4 regions of the Variovorax sp. YR750 genome follow, and region 1 is predicted to be linked to each of the others. Evidence: predicted binding sites of a transcription regulator. Region 1 holds the regulator's gene; each other region holds the start of a gene.
What was found. The regulator sigma-54, encoded in region 1, starts transcription at its own class of promoters, with help from an activator protein. The targets are predictions, from matches to a motif close to TGGCANGNAANCTGCTTT.
Positions count from the first base shown of each region.

Region 1 (4,701 bases):
GTACCTGGCGATCAAGGGGCTGGGCGGCGCTTATCTCGTCTACCTCGGCTTTCGCATCTGGCGTGGCGCGCGGCAGCCGCTGGCCGTGGCGCAGGAGGCCGTCGATTCCTCGCAGCGCCCGCAGGGTCGCGGCAAGCGCACCTTCCTGCTGGGCCTGGCCACGCAGGTGAGCAACCCGAAGACGGCGGTGGTCTACGCGAGCATCTTCGCGGCCTTCCTGCCGCGCGAGGTGCCGCTGGTGCTGGCGCTGGCCGTGCCGGCAGTCATCTTCTGCATCGAGACGGGCTGGTATTCGATCGTCGCGCTGGCGCTGTCCTCTGCGGCGCCGCGCTCGGCCTACCTGCGCTACAAGGTCTGGATCGACCGCGCGGCAGGCGGCGTGATGGGCCTGCTGGGCCTTCGGCTCGTGTGGTCGGCCGTGCGCGGCGGCCACTGAGCGGCGTCGAGGCTCAGAGCAGGCTCTCCGGCGTCAGCGGCGCCAGGATCTCGAGCATGGTCCGGTCCCAGAAGCCGGAGTCGGGCTCCTCGGTCAGCACGGTGAGCTTGCCGGCGTCGTCGCTGACCCATTCGATGCGCGACTCGTTGCTGCTCTCGGCGAAGCGCAGCCTGTAGGCGCCCTGCTGCTTGAGCACGTCGATGAGCTTGAGCGCCTGCTGCGCCATCTCGGGGCTGCGGATGAAGAGGCCGATCTCGGTGTTGTGCGTTTCTGAGCGCGGGTCGAAATTCATCGAGCCGACGAAAAGAATGCGCCGGTCGATCACCGCCGACTTGGCGTGCAGCCTGCCCACCGAGGTGCCGAAGAGCCCCAGCCGCACGCTGCGCCGGGTGCGGTTGGTGCTCAGCTCGTAGAGGTCGGCGCCCAGCTTGAGCATGTCGGGGCGGTAGCGGCGGTAGGCGGTGTGCACCAGCGGCTCGTCGGTGGCGGCCAGCGAGTTGGTGACCACGCTGATCTTCACGTTGCGGCCGCGGATCTCGCGCATCACCTCCAGCCCCGAGGGGCCCGGGATCAGGTAGGGCGAGACGATGGTCACGTCCGAGCGGGCGCGGCGCATCTGCTCGACCACGTTGTAGCGCACGCTGTCCACGTCGAGCAGCGGCACGCCGCCGTAGGAAGCGGTCTTGCCGATCACGCGCTCGGGCGAATCGGCGTATGCCTCGGCGGTGGTCCAGATCAGGCCGAGCTTGCCGGCGTCCAGGTCTTCCGCCATCGGGCTGTAGCCGAGCAGGTCGTTGGGCGCGGGCCTCGGAGGCGGCGGCGTGGTGTCGGGGCCGGTGGCGAGCTCGAAGCGTTGCTGCAGCTCCTCGCGCGACAGGCCGGTGCTCGCCACCGACTGGATCGGCCGCACGTAGACGCTGTTCCAGTACTGGTCGAAGAGACTGCCCAGGCGCGGGATGAGCGCGCCTGTGACGAAGGTATCGAGGTCGATGAAGTTCTCGCCCGCGGTGCGCCTGAAGTACTGGTTGCCGATGTTGCGCCCGCCCGCCACCGCCATCGCGCCGTCGGCGATGAACAGCTTGTTGTGCATGCGCCGGTTGACGCGGCTGAAGTCGAAGAGCGAGGCGGTGAAGCGCTTCAGCAGGCTGCCGCGCCCGGCCGGGAACGGGTTGAACAGCCGCAGCTCCACATTGGGCGTGGCGGCGAGGCCCAGCAGCAGCTCGTCTTCGCCGGAGGTGTAGAGGTCGTCCATCAGCAGCCGCACGCGCACGCCGCGCAGGGCGGCGTCGCGCAGGGTGCGCAGCAGGTAGCGGCCGGTCTCGTCGTTCTCGATCTGGTAGTACTGCACGTCGAGCGTGCGCTGCGCGCGGCGGGCCAGCTGGATGCGGGTGTCGAAGGCGAAATCGCCGCCGGGCATCAGGCGGAAGCCGCTCAGGTCGGGGTCGGGCTGGGAAGCCAGCGCGATCTTGCCGAGGGCGGTGTCGGCCGAGACGGTCATGGCCCTGGTGGGCGTGCGCGGCGCCTCGTCGGGCAGCGTGGCGCAGCCTGCGAACAGCAGCACCGCCACCATGGCGAAGACCCAATGCCCACAGCGCGACATCAGGCCCCGGCTCATCGGCGGTGTCTTTCTACAGGGCTTTGCGCAGGTTGGCGGGAGCGATGCGAAGCGCCTCGCGGTACTTGGCGACGGTGCGGCGCGCGCACTCGATGCCCTGTTCCTTCAGCATCTCGGAGATCTGGCTGTCCGACAGCGGCTTCTTCACGCTCTCGGAGCCGACGAACTGCTTGATGAGCGCGCGCACCGCGGTGCTCGACGCATTGCCGCCGGTCTCGGTGCCCAGCGCCGAGCCGAAGAAGTACTTGAGCTCGACCGTGCCGAAGGGCGTGGCCATGTACTTGGCGGTGGTCACGCGCGAGATGGTCGACTCGTGCAGGCCCAGCTCGTCGGCGATCTCGCGCAGCACCAGCGGGCGCATGGCCAGCTCGCCGTGCACGAAGTAGCTCTTCTGCCGCTCGACGATGGCGTTGCTCACGCGCAGGATGGTGTCGAAGCGCTGCTGGATGTTCTTGATGAACCAGCGCGCCTCCTGCAGCCGCTGCGACAGCGCCTGGCTGCCCTCGCCCTTGTGCGACTTGAGCGCGCCGGCGTAGATGTCGTGCACGCGCAGGCGCGGCATCACCTCGGGGTTGAGCATGACGCGGAACTTCACGTTCGTGCCGCGCCCGGTCTTGGTGACGATCACGTCGGGAATGATGATGTTGCGCTCGACGTCGACGAAGCTGCGGCCCGGCTTGGGCTCCAGCCGCGCGATGATCTGCAGCGCCGAGCGCACCAGGTCCTCGTTGCTGCGGGTGAGCGTGGCCAGGCGCTTGAAGTCGCGGCGCGCGAGCAGCTCCATCGGCTGCTTGCAGATGGCGATGGCGGTCTTGCGGACCTGCTCCTCTTCCTCGGTCTCGTCCTCGCTGGCCATGGCGCGCAGCTGGATGCTCAGGCATTCGCCGAGGTCGCGCGCGCCGACGCCGGCGGGCTCCAGGCTCTGCAGCAGGCCGAGCGCCACCTGGAAGTGGTGCACCAGGTCGTCGAACTGGTCGTTGTCGTCGCCGGCCAGGCCCGAGGCCAGGGCGGGCAGCGAGTCTTCGAGGTAGCCGTCGTCGTTGAGCGATTCGATCAGGAAGCGCAGCGCGGCGCTGTCGTTCTCGTCGAGGCGCAGGCTCAGCGCCTGGCGATGCAGGAAGGACTGCAGCGACTCCTGGCTGCGCGCGAGCTCGGTGGCGTCGGCGCGCTCGTCGTCGCCCAGGTTGTTCTGGCGCGCGGGCGCGTCGCTGCCCCATTCGCTGTCGTCGGGCGCCATGTCGACGGTGCCGTCGCCTTCCCAGTCGGGCTCGCGCTCGGAGATGTCGGCGGCGGGGCCGTCGGTGTCGGCCGTACTGGTGACGGTTTCGGTGGAAGCAGTGGAGGCGCTGCTGGCGGCCGGCGAAGCGAAGTCGCCCTCGCCGTCCCCGCCTTCACCACCATCACCGCCTTCATCGCGCGGAACCGGGGCATCGGCCGTGTCGAGCCCGAATTCCTCGCGCGCCGCTTCTTCCGCGGTGCGCTCGAGGAACGGGTTCTCGTCGAGCATCTGCTCCACCTCCTGGCTCAGTTCGAGCGTGGAGAGTTGAAGCAGCCTGATCGACTGCTGCAGCTGTGGCGTCAGCGCCAGATGCTGCGAAACGCGAAGGGACAGCCCTTGCTTCATGGTGGAAACCGCCCCCGCGCCTTACATGCGGAAGTGCTCGCCCAGGTACACCCTGCGTACCTCGGCGTTGTCGACGATCTCCGAAGGCGTGCCTTGTGCCAGCACATGCCCGTCGCTGATGATGAAGGCGTGATCGCAGATGCCCAGCGTCTCGCGCACGTTGTGATCGGTGATGAGCACGCCGATGCCGCGCTCCTTCAGGAAGCTGATGATCCGCTGGATCTCGATCACCGCAATCGGGTCGATGCCGGCGAAGGGCTCGTCCAGCAGGATGAAGCGCGGCTGCGTGGCCAGCGCGCGCGCGATCTCGACGCGGCGGCGCTCGCCGCCCGACAGCGCGAGCGCGGGCGAATCGCGCAGGTGGTCGACGCGCAGGTCGGCCAGCAGCTCGGACAGGCGCTCCTCGATGTGCGGCTTCGACAGCGGGGCCATCTTGCCGTTCGCGTCGGGCTCCATCTGCAACTCGAGCACGGCGCGCACGTTCTCCTCGACCGTGAGCTTGCGGAAGATCGAGGCTTCCTGCGGCAGGTAGCTCAGGCCCATGCGGGCGCGGCGGTGGATCGGCATGTGGGCGATGGGCTCGCCGTCGATGGTGATGTCGCCGGCATCGGCGCGCACCAGACCCACGATCATGTAGAACGACGTGGTCTTGCCGGCGCCGTTGGGGCCGAGCAGCCCGACGACTTCGCCCTTCTGTACGTCGAGCGAGACGTCCTTCACGACCGTGCGGCTGCCGTAGCTCTTCTTCAGGCCGCGCGCGACCAGGCGGCTGCCCGGGGCGCCGTTGACGTCCTGCGTTCCTGCGGATTCGATCACTTGCGGGTATCTCCCTGGTCACTGCCGAGCGTGGTGCTCTGGCGCAGGCCCTTGCCGGGTGCCGGGGTGGGCGCCGGCGGCGGCGCCTTCGCGCCGGCGGCCGGGGCCGAGGCGCCGGCCGCAGGGGCTGTGGCGGCCTTGGGGGTCAGGATGGTCCTGACGCGCCCGCCCGGGGCCGAGGCGTTGACGGCGGTATTCGGCGGCACGGTG
Region 1 covers NZ_FOBJ01000011.1:146,076-150,776, reverse strand. Annotated here, with positions in the region: gene BMY35_RS22520 (LysE family translocator) at 1-436, shown strand, start outside; gene BMY35_RS22515 (phospholipase D family protein) at 450-2,051, opposite strand; gene rpoN (RNA polymerase factor sigma-54) at 2,065-3,675, opposite strand; gene lptB (LPS export ABC transporter ATP-binding protein) at 3,697-4,491, opposite strand; gene lptA (lipopolysaccharide transport periplasmic protein LptA) at 4,488-4,701, opposite strand, start outside.

Region 2 (4,701 bases), on a different contig from region 1:
AGCCGTAGAGGAACATCGTGAAGTAGAGGCTGTGCAGGTGGAAGTCGCGCACCAGGTTGTGCGTGGCCGGAAAGCGCGAGGCCAGCAGCATCGTGAACACCAGCAGCGGCACGACCGGCAACAGCAGCAGCTTCCAGCCGCGCAGGCCGTTGAAGGTGCGGCGCACCCATTGGCCGGCGGCGGATTTCCACAGCGGCAGCGTCAGCGCAACCAGCGCCGTGTAGGTGAAAAGGTAGGGCAGGTACCAGAGGTGGTTCCAGGTGATGCCGAACTCCGCGCCGTCGAAGGCCTGCTTCGGCCAGGGCTGGGCCATCGACAGGTAGCGCAGCAGGAAGGCGCCGAAGCCCGGCGCGACCAGCCCGTTGGCCACGCCCTGCGCGTAGGCCTGGTAGGGAACGATCACGGCCATGCCGAAGACCAGCGGCAGCATCAGCCGCAGGCCCCGGCTGCGCAGCAGTCCCCATGTGCCCTGGCCCCGGCTCAGGAAGCCGAGCGACACGCCCGAGATCAAAAAGACCAGGTCCATGCGCCACAGGTTCAGGACGCGCATCGGCCATTGCAGCCACTCGGCCGCGTGCGGGCTCTTGAGGTGCCAGGGCCAGTCGGCCACGTAGTGCATGCCCACGTGATAGAGGATGACGAAGAGGAAGGCCAGCGCGCGCAGGGCGTCGATGTCGTGGCGGCGGTGGTCGGGCGGGGCGGGGTCGGCGGTCATGGGCGGTTCCTCGAAGCGGGAAGGCCGCCATGCTCGATCCGGCCGCCTCCGCACGGCGTGGCCAGGGGACGGATCGCCCCGGCTTTGTGACGAGCGGTGGCCGGCGGGGACGAAATCCGGGACGAAAAAGCCAGCCCTGGGGCCCGTTTTCGCGAGAATTCCCCGCATGGGAGACCCCCGCAAGAATCTGTACGAGCGCTATGCACCGATCCGCCGCCCGCTGGAGGTGGCTTTCTGGATCGTGCTGATGAGCCTTCAGGCCGTGTTCAGCACGATGGTGGCGATCGTCGACATGCGCATCCGGGCTGTGCCCCGGCCCAACTGGGAGGTCGCGACCTGGGAAGGGTCGAGCCACCTGGTGTTGCTGCTGCTGGTGCCGGTGCTGGCGGCCGTCGAGCGCCGGCTGTCGCCGCTGGCGCGCACCCATCTGCCGCGCTTCCTGGGCTTGCACCTGGTGGCGAGCGTGGTGTTCAGCGTAGCCCACGTGGTTGGAATGTTCGGGCTGCGGGCGCTGGTCTATGCCATGGCGGGGGAACGCTACGACTTCTGGGGCTGGGCCGGCCAGTGGAGCTACGAGTACCTGAAGGACGTGCGGGTGTACGTGAGCATCGTCTTCGGCATCTGGGCCTACCGGCTGTTCCTGCTGCGCCTGCAGGGCGAGGCGCGGGTGCTCGACGCGCCGGAGGAGGGCGTGGCGATGCCGCCTCCAGCCCCAGCTCCGGCTTTGGCGGAACCGGAGGGTTTCGAACCCCCGGTGCCGGAAACACCCCAGCCGCCGCCATCACCACCACCGCCGCCCGCGCGCCCCGAGCGCTTCCTGGTGCGCAAGCTGCGCCGCGAATTTCTCATCGCCGCCACCGACATCGACTGGCTCCAGGCCGAGGGCAACTACGTCGGCCTGCACGTCAACGGCCACGACTACCTGCTGCGCTCCACGCTGACTGACTTCCTGACCCAGCTCGACCCCACGCTCTTCGCGCGCGTGCACCGCAGCCATGCGGTGAACCTGGGGCGCATCAAGGAAATCGAGCCGCTGGACGGCGGCGACGCCCGGCTGCACATGCATGACGGCACCACCGTGCCGTGCAGCCGGCGCTACCGGGACGCCCTGCGCACGGGCATCGGCGCGGCCTGATCCGGTGCGCGATGGGCTGTGAGTGGCCCGTTATTGGTTCATTTCGCACCATCAAAGAGCTTTTTGGCACCATTTTTGCTTCATTGACCGGCCGCGCTGGTTGATTCGGGTGCGGCGCACCAATTCAAACCAAAAATCCGCAAGAAGCTCCAATGGACGCACTCAAACAGGGCGCAGATGCGCTGTTCATCCTTCTCGGCGCCATCATGGTCCTGGCCATGCACGCCGGCTTTGCCTTTCTCGAACTGGGCACCGTGCGCAAGAAGAACCAGGTCAATGCGCTGGTGAAGATCCTGGTCGACTTCTCGGTCTCGACCATCGTGTATTTCCTGGTGGGCTACGGCGTGGCCTACGGCACGCATTTCTTCGTGAGCGCCACCGAACTGTCGGCAAAGAGCGGCTACGAGCTCGTGAAGTTCTTCTTCCTGCTGACCTTCGCCGCGGCCATTCCGGCCATCATCTCGGGCGGCATCGCCGAGCGCGCCAAGTTCTGGCCGCAGCTGATCGCCACGGCGGTGATCGTCGGCTTCGTCTATCCGCTCTTCGAGGGCATCGCCTGGAACAAGCACTTCGGCATCCAGGAATGGATCGCCTCGCTCACCGGCCACGAGTTCCACGACTTCGCGGGCTCGGTGGTGGTGCACGCGGTGGGCGGCTGGCTGGCGCTGCCGGCGGTGCTGCTGCTGGGCGCGCGGCGCAACCGCTACCGCGGCGACGGCTCGCTGAGCGCGCATCCGCCGTCGAACATTCCCTTCCTGGCCCTCGGCGCCTGGGTGCTGTGCGTGGGCTGGTTCGGCTTCAACGTGATGAGCGCGCAGAGCATCGACAAGATCTCGGGCCTGGTGGCCGTCAACTCGCTGATGGCGATGGTTGGCGGCACGCTGGTGGCGCTGGCCATGGGCAAGAACGACCCCGGCTTCGTCTACAACGGCCCGCTCGCCGGCCTCGTGGCGGTGTGCGCCGGCTCCGACCTGATGCACCCGCTGGGCGCGCTGGTGGTGGGCGGCGTGGCGGGCGGCATCTTCGTCAAGCTGTTCACGCTTACGCAGAACAAATGGAAGATCGACGACGTGCTGGGCGTGTGGCCGTTGCACGGCCTGTGCGGCACCTGGGGCGGCATCGCGGCCGGCATCTTCGGCACGCAGGCGCTGGGCGGCATCGGCGGCGTGAACGTGTGGGCGCAGCTCATCGGCACCGTCATGGGTGTGGCCTGGGCGGCGCTGGCCGGTGCGGCGGTGTACGGCGCACTGAAGGCGGTGGCGGGACTGCGGCTGTCGCAGGAGGAGGAATACGACGGCGCGGACCTGTCGATCCATCACATCTCGGCCACGCCGGAGCGTGAGGTCAACTGGTAGGCAGGCGCCCAGCAGGGCCGGCCTGCCTCGGCTATTCTCGGCGCCCCTTCAAACCACCGAGGAGCCGAACCATGACAACAACACCCGCTCGCTGGCTGCGCCAGGGCATCGCCGCGCTGGCCGGCAGCCTGCTGATGCTTTCGTTCTCTTCCACGGCGCTGGCTGGCGCGCCGCAGGTCAAGACCCAGGCGCCGGGCTTCTACCGCATGATGCTCGGCGACTTCGAGGTGACGGCGCTCTTCGACGGCACCCTCGACCTCGAACCCAAGAAGCTGCTCACCAACACCACCCAGGCACAGGTCGGCAAGCTGCTCGACCGGGGCTTCGAGAAGGACGCCGTGCCCACCTCGGTGAACGGCTACCTCATCAACACCGGCAGCAAGCTGGTGCTGGTCGACACCGGCGCCGGCGGCCTCTTCGGCCCCACGCTCGGCAACCTGCAGGCCAACCTCAAGGCCGCGGGCTACCAGCCCGACCAGGTCGACGACGTGCTCATCACCCACATGCACGGCGACCACGTCGGCGGCCTCGTGCAGGACGGCAAGCTGGTCTTTCCCAACGCCACCATCCACGCCGGACAGGAAGACGCCGACTTCTGGCTGAACAAGGCCAACCTGGAGAAGGCCTCGGCCGAGATGAAGGGCTTCTTCCAGGGCGCGATGGCCTCGCTGAACCCGTACGTGGAAGCCGGCAAGTTCAAGGGCATGAAGGGCGGCACCGAGCTGGCACCCGGCATCAGGGCCGTGCCGGCCCACGGCCACACGCCCGGCCACAACATCTACGTCGTCGAGTCCAAGGGCCAGAAGCTGGTGCTGTGGGGCGACCTGATGCACGTGGCCGCGGTGCAGTTCGCGCAGCCGCAGATCACCATCTCCTTCGACGTCGACTCGAAGCCGGCGGCGTCCGAGCGCAAGAAGGCGTACGCCGATGCGGCCAAGGGCCGCTACCTGGTGGGCAGCGCGCACCTGCCGTTCCCGGGGCTGGGCCACGTGCGGGCCGAGGGCAAGGGCTACGTCTGGGGGCCGGTGGACTACCAGCAGATTCGATAGCCGGCCCGGGGTGAAGGTTGAGCGTCGCGCGCCGGTGTTGCCGCGCGGGCGGGCGCGAACGCGCGCCCTGTAGCAAACTTGCCGGTCGCTTCGCTTCAACCATTCGCCCCATGACCCAAGCTCCCCCCGCCCTCGAAGTCCTTCCCCGCGACCTCTCCGCCTACCGCAAGGGCAACGTGGGCGTCGACTACGTGCATCGCTTCGAGTCCGGCAAGCCCGGCCCGCACGTGCTGATCAACGCGCTCACGCACGGCAACGAGATCTGCGGCATGACGGCCGCCACGCACCTGCTCGACAACGACGTGCGCCCGAAGATCGGCACGCTCACCGTGAGCTTCGCCAACGTGGCCGCGTACGAATCCTTCAACGAGGCGCTGCCCTTCGACAGCCGGCAGCTCGTGCACAACCTCAACCGCATCTGGTCGCCCGAATGGCTCGACGGCACCG
Region 2 covers NZ_FOBJ01000012.1:44,497-49,197, forward strand. Annotated here, with positions in the region: gene BMY35_RS23470 (acyltransferase family protein) at 1-715, opposite strand, end outside; gene BMY35_RS23475 (LytTR family DNA-binding domain-containing protein) at 882-1,850, shown strand; gene BMY35_RS23480 (ammonium transporter) at 2,003-3,205, shown strand; gene BMY35_RS23485 (MBL fold metallo-hydrolase) at 3,277-4,254, shown strand; gene BMY35_RS23490 (M14 family metallopeptidase) at 4,365-4,701, shown strand, end outside.
Region 2: a site for sigma-54 is predicted at 1,915-1,932, ahead of BMY35_RS23480 (ammonium transporter). Genes of this name have one in related genera too.

Region 3 (4,701 bases), on a different contig from region 1:
CTGCGCGTTGCGGTGAGAACCAGGTCCGAGCTCTTGCTCACTTCGAGCGGGCTCCTGCCTATCAGGTAGGGCGCGCTGGTGGCGCTCGGCGCGCTGCCGCAGGCGCCGGCCGGCGTCTGGGAGAGAGTGGCGTTCACTACCCAGATCGCCACGCTGGTACTCAGCGCGCAACCGGCGTCCAGCGAAGTGACGAACTGAAGCCGCGTGCCGGTGTTGCGCCGGATGGCTTCCGCCCTGGCCATCTGCAGATCGGAGCGCAGTGTCTCGGCCGCGCTGCGCAGGCGCGTGTTGCGTGTCCAGTCACCGAACCAGGGGGCGGCCAGCAGGGTCAGGATCGCCAGGATCGTGATGCCCACCATCAACTCGATCAAGCCGAATCCCCGCATCGAAAGCGGCCGTGCCCGCATCAGCAACTCCCGCCCCTGTTCGTGATCCAGCAGCTCGACGAGGACGAGGTCCATCCCGATACGCCAGTGATGGTGGACGTACGGGTGCCGTCCTGGTCGATGGTGTAGACGAAGCCGGCCATGGCGGACGAGCCGGTGGCAGTGATGGTGTAGCTCGTGGACGAGCTCGGCGTGCAGGTGAGCGTGAAGTACTTCAGGTTGGTGTTGGAGATGCTCACGCCGCATGTGCTGGTGGAACCCGTGGCGTAGTAGCTCTTGGCATCCTGGAACCACTGCTCCATCTTTGCGTTGCTGGCCGAAAGGTTGGAGGTCGCCTCCGGGATGCGACCGCGCCGGACGTAGTCCGTGTAGGAAGGCAGTGCGATCGCCGCGAGGATCGCCACGATCGCCACGGTGACCATCACCTCGATCAAGGTGAAGCCGCGCGCCCGCGCATGGAACTCCTGGGGCGTCTTCTGCAGCCGCGTCATGGTGATTCTTCTCCTCGTGTATCGGAAGCAACGGGAAACTTCCTGGACGCCGAGTCGAACACGCAATTTGGGAGGAATCTCGCTGATGCGTTGGGGTTTGTGTGCGCGTTGGAAGCGCTGAATCCGAGGTTCCTCCGACTTTGTCTCCGAGCATCCATGTCGTATCGGATTGGCCGATGTTCAGGAGAAGTGATTGCTGAAAAGAAAGAGGCCGAAGCCTCTTCTGCTGGCATGCATTTCGCCTTGCATCGAGTTCAACGATGTTCAGGAGAAATGATTGATGAGAGAAAAGATCCGGCTGTCCCTGGCCCTGGCGTGCATGACGGGCTTTGCGACGGTTGCATGCGCAGCATCGACAACAGCGGATGGTGGCGGCACGGCTGTGGAAGCTGCGTTGAAGAGTTGCGCTGCAAGCGTTGCAAAGGATTCGAACGGTGGTCCCGATCAGACCGCGATGACGGCGTGCATGACCAAGGCGGGCTTCACGAAACCATCGCAGGGCGGTGATCGCATGCCGCCACCGCCTGCCGGCGTTGCGCCTCGCAAATGACGGTGCAGAAACCGCTGCCACGCAGCAGTCGGCGAAGCGAAGCAGATCGACAGAGATCGTCTGCGGGAACCGGCCGAAGGGTGATGAAGCACGCCGAATCAACTGGTGAGCACGGAGGCCTCGCGCCCAATGACGAGCCGGCGCTGAGACCCGATGCCATCAGTCTCGAAGCCGCCATCGCAATGACCGGCATCAGCAAGCGAACGTTGTGGCGGCGTGTGTCGGATGGAACGATCGCCAAGCACGAGGAAGACTCGCGTGGAAGAGCAATGCTTGCCCTTGCGCAGATCCTCGACCTCATCGACATCGCGTTGACCGGCGAGGAGCTGCACGTGATCGTGAAGGCCGACAGCGGTGACGCGTATGCGCAGGTCGATGCCGGCGCTATGTTCTTTGTCGCTGGCCGCTTCGGCGCGGCCGTCTACTGGTTCGATCTTGCCGCCGCGCAAGGCAACGCCGACGCCATGCAGTGGCTCGGGAACTGCCATGCGTCCGGCCTGGGAGTCCCCAAGGACGAGAGCCTCGCGATCATGTGGATCGCCAAGGCGGCTTCGCTGGGCCACTTGGTGGCTTGCCAGCAGATCCAGGGCATGAGGGCCGGGCGCGGGGACGCCTAGCCATGCGCTCATTGCGCCGAATCACTCCTCTCGTGGTCGTCGTGCTGGCGGGGTGCGGCGGCTCGCACATGCCCGACGACGAGCAGGCCGACTTCGGTGCGAGCGTCGTGGCTCGTGGCGTGATAGCGGCGCAGCAGAAGTGCGATGCGGTGGGTATGCCGGATCTCTATGAATGCGCCGAGGCGCCATCATCGCCAACAGGTGAACGAATGGCTGCTCGTGTGGCGCTGGGCATGTACCGCACCTTCCAGCAGAGCTGCTACGAAACCGCAGGCGCTGGAAAGTGCGAGGCGCTCGTGGAGGCGGCCTACAGGAAGGCCAAGGCGCAGGAGTCGAGTACCTTGGAAACGGGAATAAAAAAACCGCCCGAAGGCGGCTGACGGGAAGTCGGTTCGCGTATCAGCGGCAGGTTGCCGGTGCGTACTTGGCGAGCAGCGTGCCCGTGGTGGCAGCCATGTTGGCATTCGTTGCGGAAACGTTCGTGGCGCTGGTGCAGGCCCAGTCGATGGCGCCGCTCACTCCCGTCGACAGCGCCGAAGCCAGCGTGATCGCGGTGCCCGCGCCGGCTGAGCGAACATAGGGCGAGAGGATGAGCGTGTTGGCCCCAGTTGCAACGCCGACCGCAGTTGCGTTGAACGTCACCGTGATGATGCCGCCGTCGGCGATCTGCACGCTGTTGACGTACTTGGAGTTCGCGCCGGTATTGGTGTTCTGTGCATTCCAGGTGGTCAGCACGTTGGCCAGTTCGGTGGTGCTCGTACCGTCGGTGGCGACCATGTTCTTCGCGCCCTGTGCCAGTCCGAGCCCTTCGGTCACGCGCGCGCGCACCGTGTAGTCCTGATAAGCTGGCAGCGCCACAGCAGCCAGGATACCGATGATCGCCACGACGATCATCAATTCGATAAGAGTGAAACCCTTTTGCACGTTGCGTGCGAAGGAACGACAGTTCATTGTGAAACTCCTGCAGTTGAGAAAGTGCGCCCGGAAAGATCTCCGGGACGTGCTTCTTTCTGCAGTCCGCATGCCACCCGTCCAGGGGTGGTTCATGCGCGTTCGAGCAGGTGTTTCAGGACGTAAAGGCGCGTGTACATTCGTGCCGCTTCGTCATGACGCGCGGCCGTGCGTGCCATGGCATCTCGCCGGTGGTGTCATCCGTCGTGTCGTATCGATGCGCGTTGGCGTGTGCCGTTCAATGCGCGGCTGCAAGCCGCTGCGCTTCGAGCATCAGAGGCACGCGCACCTGCGCGACCAGCCCGTGCGAGCCCGTCTTCAGCACCACGTCCCCGCCGTGCGCGCGCGCGATCGAACGGCACACGGCAAGCCCTAGCCCGCTGCCGGCCGCGCTCGAAGAGCGGGCCTGCACGGTGCGGTAGAAGGGTTTGAAGACCTGCTCGAGTTCGCTGGCGGGCAGGCCCGGTCCGCGGTCGCCGATCTCGACCACGGCGTCGGGGCCGTCGGTGAACAGGCGCACGCGTGCCAGGCGGCCGTACTTGACGGCGTTCTCGATGAGGTTGTCGAGCACGCGGCGCATGCCGATCACGTCGACCTCCACCGGTGCGTGTTCCGTGCGCCGCAGCTGCACGTCCTTGCCGACGAACGCGGCCTGCTCGACCACGTCCTCGACGAGGCTCGCGAGGTCCATGCGCTCGCGCGCGGTCACCACCGAGGCGTCGCGGATGAAGCTGAGCACGGAGCCGATCATGAGCTCCATCTCCTGTACGTCCTCAAGCATGCCGGCGCGCACGTCGTCGGGAACATCCTCGATGCGGAAGCGCAGGCGCGTGAGGGGCGTGCGCAGGTCGTGGCTGATGGCGCCGATCATCACCGTGCGGTCGTCGACGAAGCTGCGCAGCCGCGCCTGCATGCGGTTGAAGGCCTGCGCGGCGCGGCCTATCTCGGCGGGGCCTTCGAGTGCCATCACCGGTGCCGACGGGTCGCGGCCGAGCTGGTCGGCCGCGCGCGCGAAGCCGGCGATGGGACGCACCAGCCGGCGCGAGAACAGCCAGCCCGCAGGCGCGACGATGGCCGCCGCGATCAGGAACCACAGCAGCACGCGGCGCTGCCAGGCATTGGGAAAGGACTCGGGCGCCGGCTGCACCACCACCCAGCTGCCCTCGGGCGTGTACACGGCGGCGATGAAGTCGCCCTCGACGAAGGGAGCGGGCGCGAGTCCGAAGAGGCCGCGCGTGGCGGGGCGCGCGGTGTCGGAGGTCTCGGTGGTCGTGGCCTCGGTGTTGGCGGGCGCGCGTGGCGGCTCGGCCGTGACTGCCGCTGGCGGTGCCGTGCTTGCCGCCGGGGCGGGGTTGGGCGAGGAAGGGCGTGCAACGGATTCGGAGCGTGGCAGCGGCGCGGGAGTCGACGGAGGAGCTTCCGCCCTGGAAGGGGCCTCGCGCGGTGGCGGGCTCTCGACGACCGGCGGCAGGCCTCGCATGTTGCCTCCGGGTTGCATCGATGGTGCCGTGGGCTGGCCGCGAGCCATGCCCGGCGGTGCCGTCTGTGATGGCGAGGCCGGCTCAGGTGCTCTCGGCGCGATGGCCGTCGCGGGTGGCGCCGGTGCGGGGGAAGGCGATGGCGGCGTGCCTGTCGCGCCCGTGGTGCCGGACGGTGGTGCTGTCGTCGTGCCGCCCGGAGAACTCGTGGTCGGTGGCGTGGCGCCA
Region 3 covers NZ_FOBJ01000028.1:34,667-39,367, reverse strand. Annotated here, with positions in the region: gene BMY35_RS36390 (GspH/FimT family pseudopilin) at 1-461, opposite strand, end outside; gene BMY35_RS36385 (type IV pilin protein) at 407-877, opposite strand; gene BMY35_RS38160 (hypothetical protein) at 1,158-1,427, shown strand; gene BMY35_RS36380 (SEL1-like repeat protein) at 1,511-2,044, shown strand; gene BMY35_RS36375 (hypothetical protein) at 2,077-2,424, shown strand; gene BMY35_RS36370 (pilin) at 2,444-2,995, opposite strand; gene BMY35_RS36365 (ATP-binding protein) at 3,234-4,701, opposite strand, start outside.
Region 3: a site for sigma-54 is predicted at 3,054-3,071, ahead of BMY35_RS36370 (pilin). Genes of this name have one in related genera too.

Region 4 (4,701 bases), on a different contig from region 1:
GATTTCGTGGGCTACTGGATCCATCGCGGCCAGCACCAGTTCAACTGGTGGTGGGGCCTGCATTCGCTGCACCACTCGCAGCGCCAGATGACCATGTGGAGCGACGACCGCAACCACCTGCTCGACGACATCGTCCACGACACGCTGATCGTCATCGTGGCGCAGCTCATCGGCGTGGCGCCGGGGCAGTTCATCGCCTTCGTTGCCTTCACCCAGCTCAGCGAGAGCCTGCAGCATGCCAACCTGCGGCTGAGCTTCGGCGCCATCGGCGAGCGGCTGTGGATCAGCCCGCGCTTCCACCGGCTGCATCACAGCATCGGGCTGGGGCATGAATCGAACGGCCGCAGCACGCTCGGTGGCCACAACTTCGGCGTGCTGCTGCCCTGGTGGGACATGCTGTTCCGCACCGCCAACTTCGAGGACCGCTACGACCCGACCGGCATCCGCGACCAGGTCGAGCCCGGCGCCGACGGCCGCGTGCGCGAGTACGGCCGGGGCTTCTGGGCCCAGCAGTGGCTCGGGCTGAAGCGAATGGTCGGTCGCGGCTGAGGGGCTCCGGGCCCTGAGCGGCCCGCCCGAGGCGTTATCCTCGCTGCTTCATGCGCCTGCTCCTCGACTCCTTCTGGCGCGCGGTCGCCTACTGCATGCTGCCGCGCGTGATTGTGCTGTCGCTGCTTCCGCTGGGGCTGATGATCGTGCTGGCCTCGCTGCTCGGCTACTTCTACTGGGACGCCGCGGTGAACTGGACGCGCGGCGCGCTCGACGCCTGGCCGCTGCTGTCGAGCTTCTGGGCCTGGATCGGCCGTCTCTTCTCGGGCGACGTCACCTCGGCGCTGGCTGCGCTGGTCGTGGTGTTCGCCGCCACGCCGGTGATCGTGGTGGTCTGCCTGCTGATCGTGGCCGGCTTGATGGCTCCCGCCCTGACCAAGCTGGTGGGCGTGCGGCGCTTTCCGGCGCTCGAGCAAAAGAAGGGCGCCTCGTTCTTCGGCAGCGTCGCGCGCTCGCTGGGCGCCACCGTCCTGGCGCTGATCGCCCTCGTCGTTTCGATGCCGCTGTGGCTCATTCCGCCGCTGGTGCTGATATTGCCGCCGCTGATCTGGGGCTGGCTCACCTACCGCGTGATGAGCTTCGACGCGCTGGCCGAGCACGCCAGCCCCGAGGAGCGCGCCGCGCTGCTGCGCGCGCACCGGCTTCCGCTGCTGTGCATCGGCGTGCTGTGCGGCTACCTGGGCGCCGCGCCCAGCATCGTCTGGGCCTCGGGCCTGCTGTTCGCCGCCGCATTCTTCGTGCTGGTGCCGATCGCCATCTGGATCTACACGCTGGTTTTCGCCTTCTCGGCCCTGTGGTTCGCTCACTACTGCCTCGATGCGCTCGCGCAGCTTCGCGCCCAGCGCGCGGCGGCCGAAGCACCGGCTGCCGGCGGCGGCACGCCGGCCATCGAGGCCGACGAAGCCAGCAAGGCCGCTCTTTCCCAATGGGGTTCTCCATGACACGCGCATTCGGTCTCATCGTCGTCGGCGACGAGATCCTTTCCGGCAAGCGTGCCGACAAGCACATGGCCAAGGTCATCGAACTGCTTGCCGCGCGCGGCCTTCAACTGAGCTGGGCCGAGTACGTGGGCGACGAGCCCGAACGCATCACCGCCGCGCTCGAGCGGGCCTTCGCCTCTGGCGACATCGTCTTCTCGACCGGCGGCATCGGCGCCACGCCCGACGACCACACCCGCCAATGCGCCGCGAAGGCGCTGGGCGTGCAACTGGCGCTGCACCCCGAGGCCGAGCTGCTGATCCGCGAGCGCATGCAGGACACCGCGCGCGAGCAGGGCCTGCCCTACGAGCCCGACCGGGCCGACAACGTGCATCGGCTCAACATGGGCGTGTTTCCGCAGGGCGCCACGCTCATCTACAACCCGTACAACAAGATCCCGGGCTTCAGCGTCGGCGACGTGCACTTCGTGCCGGGCTTCCCCGTCATGGCCTGGCCGATGATCGAATCCGTGCTCGACGGCCGCTATGCCGGTCTGTTCGCCAGCAAGACCGTCGCCGAGAAATCCGTGATCGTTTTCGGTGCCATGGAGGCCACGCTGACGCCGCTCATGCAGGCCATCGAGGCCACCCACGCCGGAATCAAGGTGTTCAGCCTGCCCAGTGTCGACCATCCGACTTACGGCCGGCACATCGAACTGGGCGTCAAGGGCAATGCCGAGCGGCTCGATGCCGCATATGCTCAGCTGATCGAAGGCCTGCACACTTTTGACGCCAAGCTCGGCCCCGAATTGGTGCGATAAAAATCAATGCACCAAAATAGTGAATTTCCGCCTTCATTTGGGTTCTGCGGCGGCCATCGAAGCCTCATCCGGTGAGGCGACAATGGCACAGAAACTGCATCCCACGTCCCTGTATTCCTAACCACCATCCAACTCAGGAGAAACTGATGGCAAAGACCGTCGCCGATGTACTCAAGCTCGTCAAGGAAAACGAGGTCAAGTTCGTCGACTTCCGCTTCACCGATACCCGCGGCAAAGAGCAGCACGTGACCGTGCCGGTCTCGGCTTTCGATGAAGACAAATTCACCTCGGGCCACGCATTCGACGGCTCGTCCATCGCCGGCTGGAAGGGGATCGAAGCTTCGGACATGCAGCTCATGCCCGACCCGAACACCGCCAACATCGATCCCTTCTTCGAAGAAACGACGCTGATCCTGACCTGCGACGTGATCGACCCCGCCGACGGCAAGGCCTACGAGCGCGATCCGCGTTCGCTCGCCAAGCGCGCCGAGGCCTACATGAAGGCATCGGGCCTGGGCGACACCGCCTACTTCGGTCCGGAACCCGAATTCTTCGTGTTCGACGGCGTGCGCTGGAAGAACGACATGTCGGGCTGCTTCGTGAAGATCGAATCCGAAGAAGCCTCGTGGAACACCGACAAGGAGTTCGAACACGGCAATACCGGCCACCGTCCCGCGGTCAAGGGCGGCTACTTCCCGGTTCCCCCGGTCGACAGCTTCCAGGACATGCGCTCGGAAATGTGCCTGGTGCTCGAATCGCTGGGCATCCCGGTCGAAGTTCACCACCATGAAGTGGCCAACGCCGGCCAGATGGAACTGGGCACCAAGTTCAGCACGCTGGTCCAGCGCGCCGACTGGGTCCAGTTGCAGAAGTACGTGATCCACAACGTGGCCCACGCCTACGGCAAGACCGCCACCTTCATGCCCAAGCCCATCGTCGGCGACAACGGCTCCGGCATGCACGTGCACCAGTCGGTCTGGAAGGACGGCAAGAACCTGTTCGCCGGCGACGGCTATGCAGGCCTCTCGGACTTCGCCCTGCACTACATCGGCGGCATCATCAAGCACGCCCGTGCCCTGAACGCCATCACGAACCCCGGCACCAACAGCTACAAGCGCCTGGTCCCCGGCTTCGAAGCTCCGGTGAAGCTGGCCTACTCGGCCAAGAACCGCTCGGCATCGATCCGCATCCCGTTCGTGGCCAACCCGAAGGGCCGCCGCGTCGAAGCGCGCTTCCCCGATCCGCTGATGAACCCGTACCTGGGCTTCGCCGCGCTGCTGATGGCCGGTCTCGACGGCGTGGAAAACAAGATCCACCCGGGCGAAGCCGCCAGCAAGGACCTGTACCACCTGCCGCCGGAAGAAGACGCGCTGATCCCGACCGTCTGCCACAGCCTCGACCAGGCCCTGGAATACCTGGACAAGGACCGTGCGTTCCTGACCAAGGGCGGCGTGTTCACCGATGCCTACATCGACGCGTACATCGAACTGAAGATGCAGGAAGTCACGCGCTTCCGCATGGCGACGCACCCCGTCGAGTTCGACATGTATTACTCCCTGTAATTGGCTCGCCCCCAGGCGCGCACTTCGTGTCGCTACGCCAACCCCCTTCCGGGGGCGATACCTGCGGCCCGGCAGAGCCGGTTCCGCGGTATCTCCCGAAGGGGCAGTGATTGGGGATGTAAGCCTGATGGGTTATGGAAGGACGGCCTGGCCGTCCTTTTTCTTTGGGGTGGAACATCTGGTCACTTTTACCGTCGAATTGCACGAAAATGCCCCTTTGTCGCCGCTCTCCACCGATACACATGAAGACAGCTTCCCTCATCTTTCTGGCCGGTTCACTGATCGCGCTGCCGGCGCTCGCGCAGGAGCGTGTCTGGCGTTGCGGCAACGAGTACACCAACAACGCCACCATCGCGCAGCAGAAGGGCTGCAAGATCATGGAAGGCGGCAACGTCACGGTCGTGCAGGGCACGCGGGCGTCTGGCGGCGGTTCCGCTTCTTCCTCGTCGTCGGGCGGTTCGTCCGCGGCGCGTTCGCCGGCAGGCAGCCCGCGCGTGGAAGGCGTCGACCAGCGTGCCCGTGACGGCGAGGCGCGTTCGGTGCTCGAGGCCGAGCTCAAGAAGGCCGAGGCGCGTCAGGCCGAGCTGCAGAAGGAATACAACAACGGCGAGCCCGAGAAGCAGGGCAGCGAAGGCCGCAACTACCAGAAGTACCTGGACCGCGTCGCCGAAATGAAGGCCGAGCTGGCGCGCAACGAGAGCGACATCGCCGGCATCCGCCGCGAGATCGCCCGGCTGCCTGCCAAGCAGCAGCCTCAGTAAGACGTCATGGTGTTCGGGAAGAAGGCGGCCGGCGCCAACTCGCGCTTCCAGTCCTTCGACCTGCTGTCCACGATGATCGCCGTGGTCAACA
Region 4 covers NZ_FOBJ01000005.1:282,362-287,062, forward strand. Annotated here, with positions in the region: gene BMY35_RS12875 (sterol desaturase family protein) at 1-549, shown strand, start outside; gene BMY35_RS12880 (EI24 domain-containing protein) at 600-1,490, shown strand; gene BMY35_RS12885 (competence/damage-inducible protein A) at 1,487-2,287, shown strand; gene glnA (type I glutamate--ammonia ligase) at 2,434-3,849, shown strand; gene BMY35_RS12895 (hypothetical protein) at 4,092-4,610, shown strand; gene glnL (nitrogen regulation protein NR(II)) at 4,617-4,701, shown strand, end outside.
Region 4: a site for sigma-54 is predicted at 2,371-2,388, ahead of glnA (type I glutamate--ammonia ligase). Genes of this name have one in related genera too.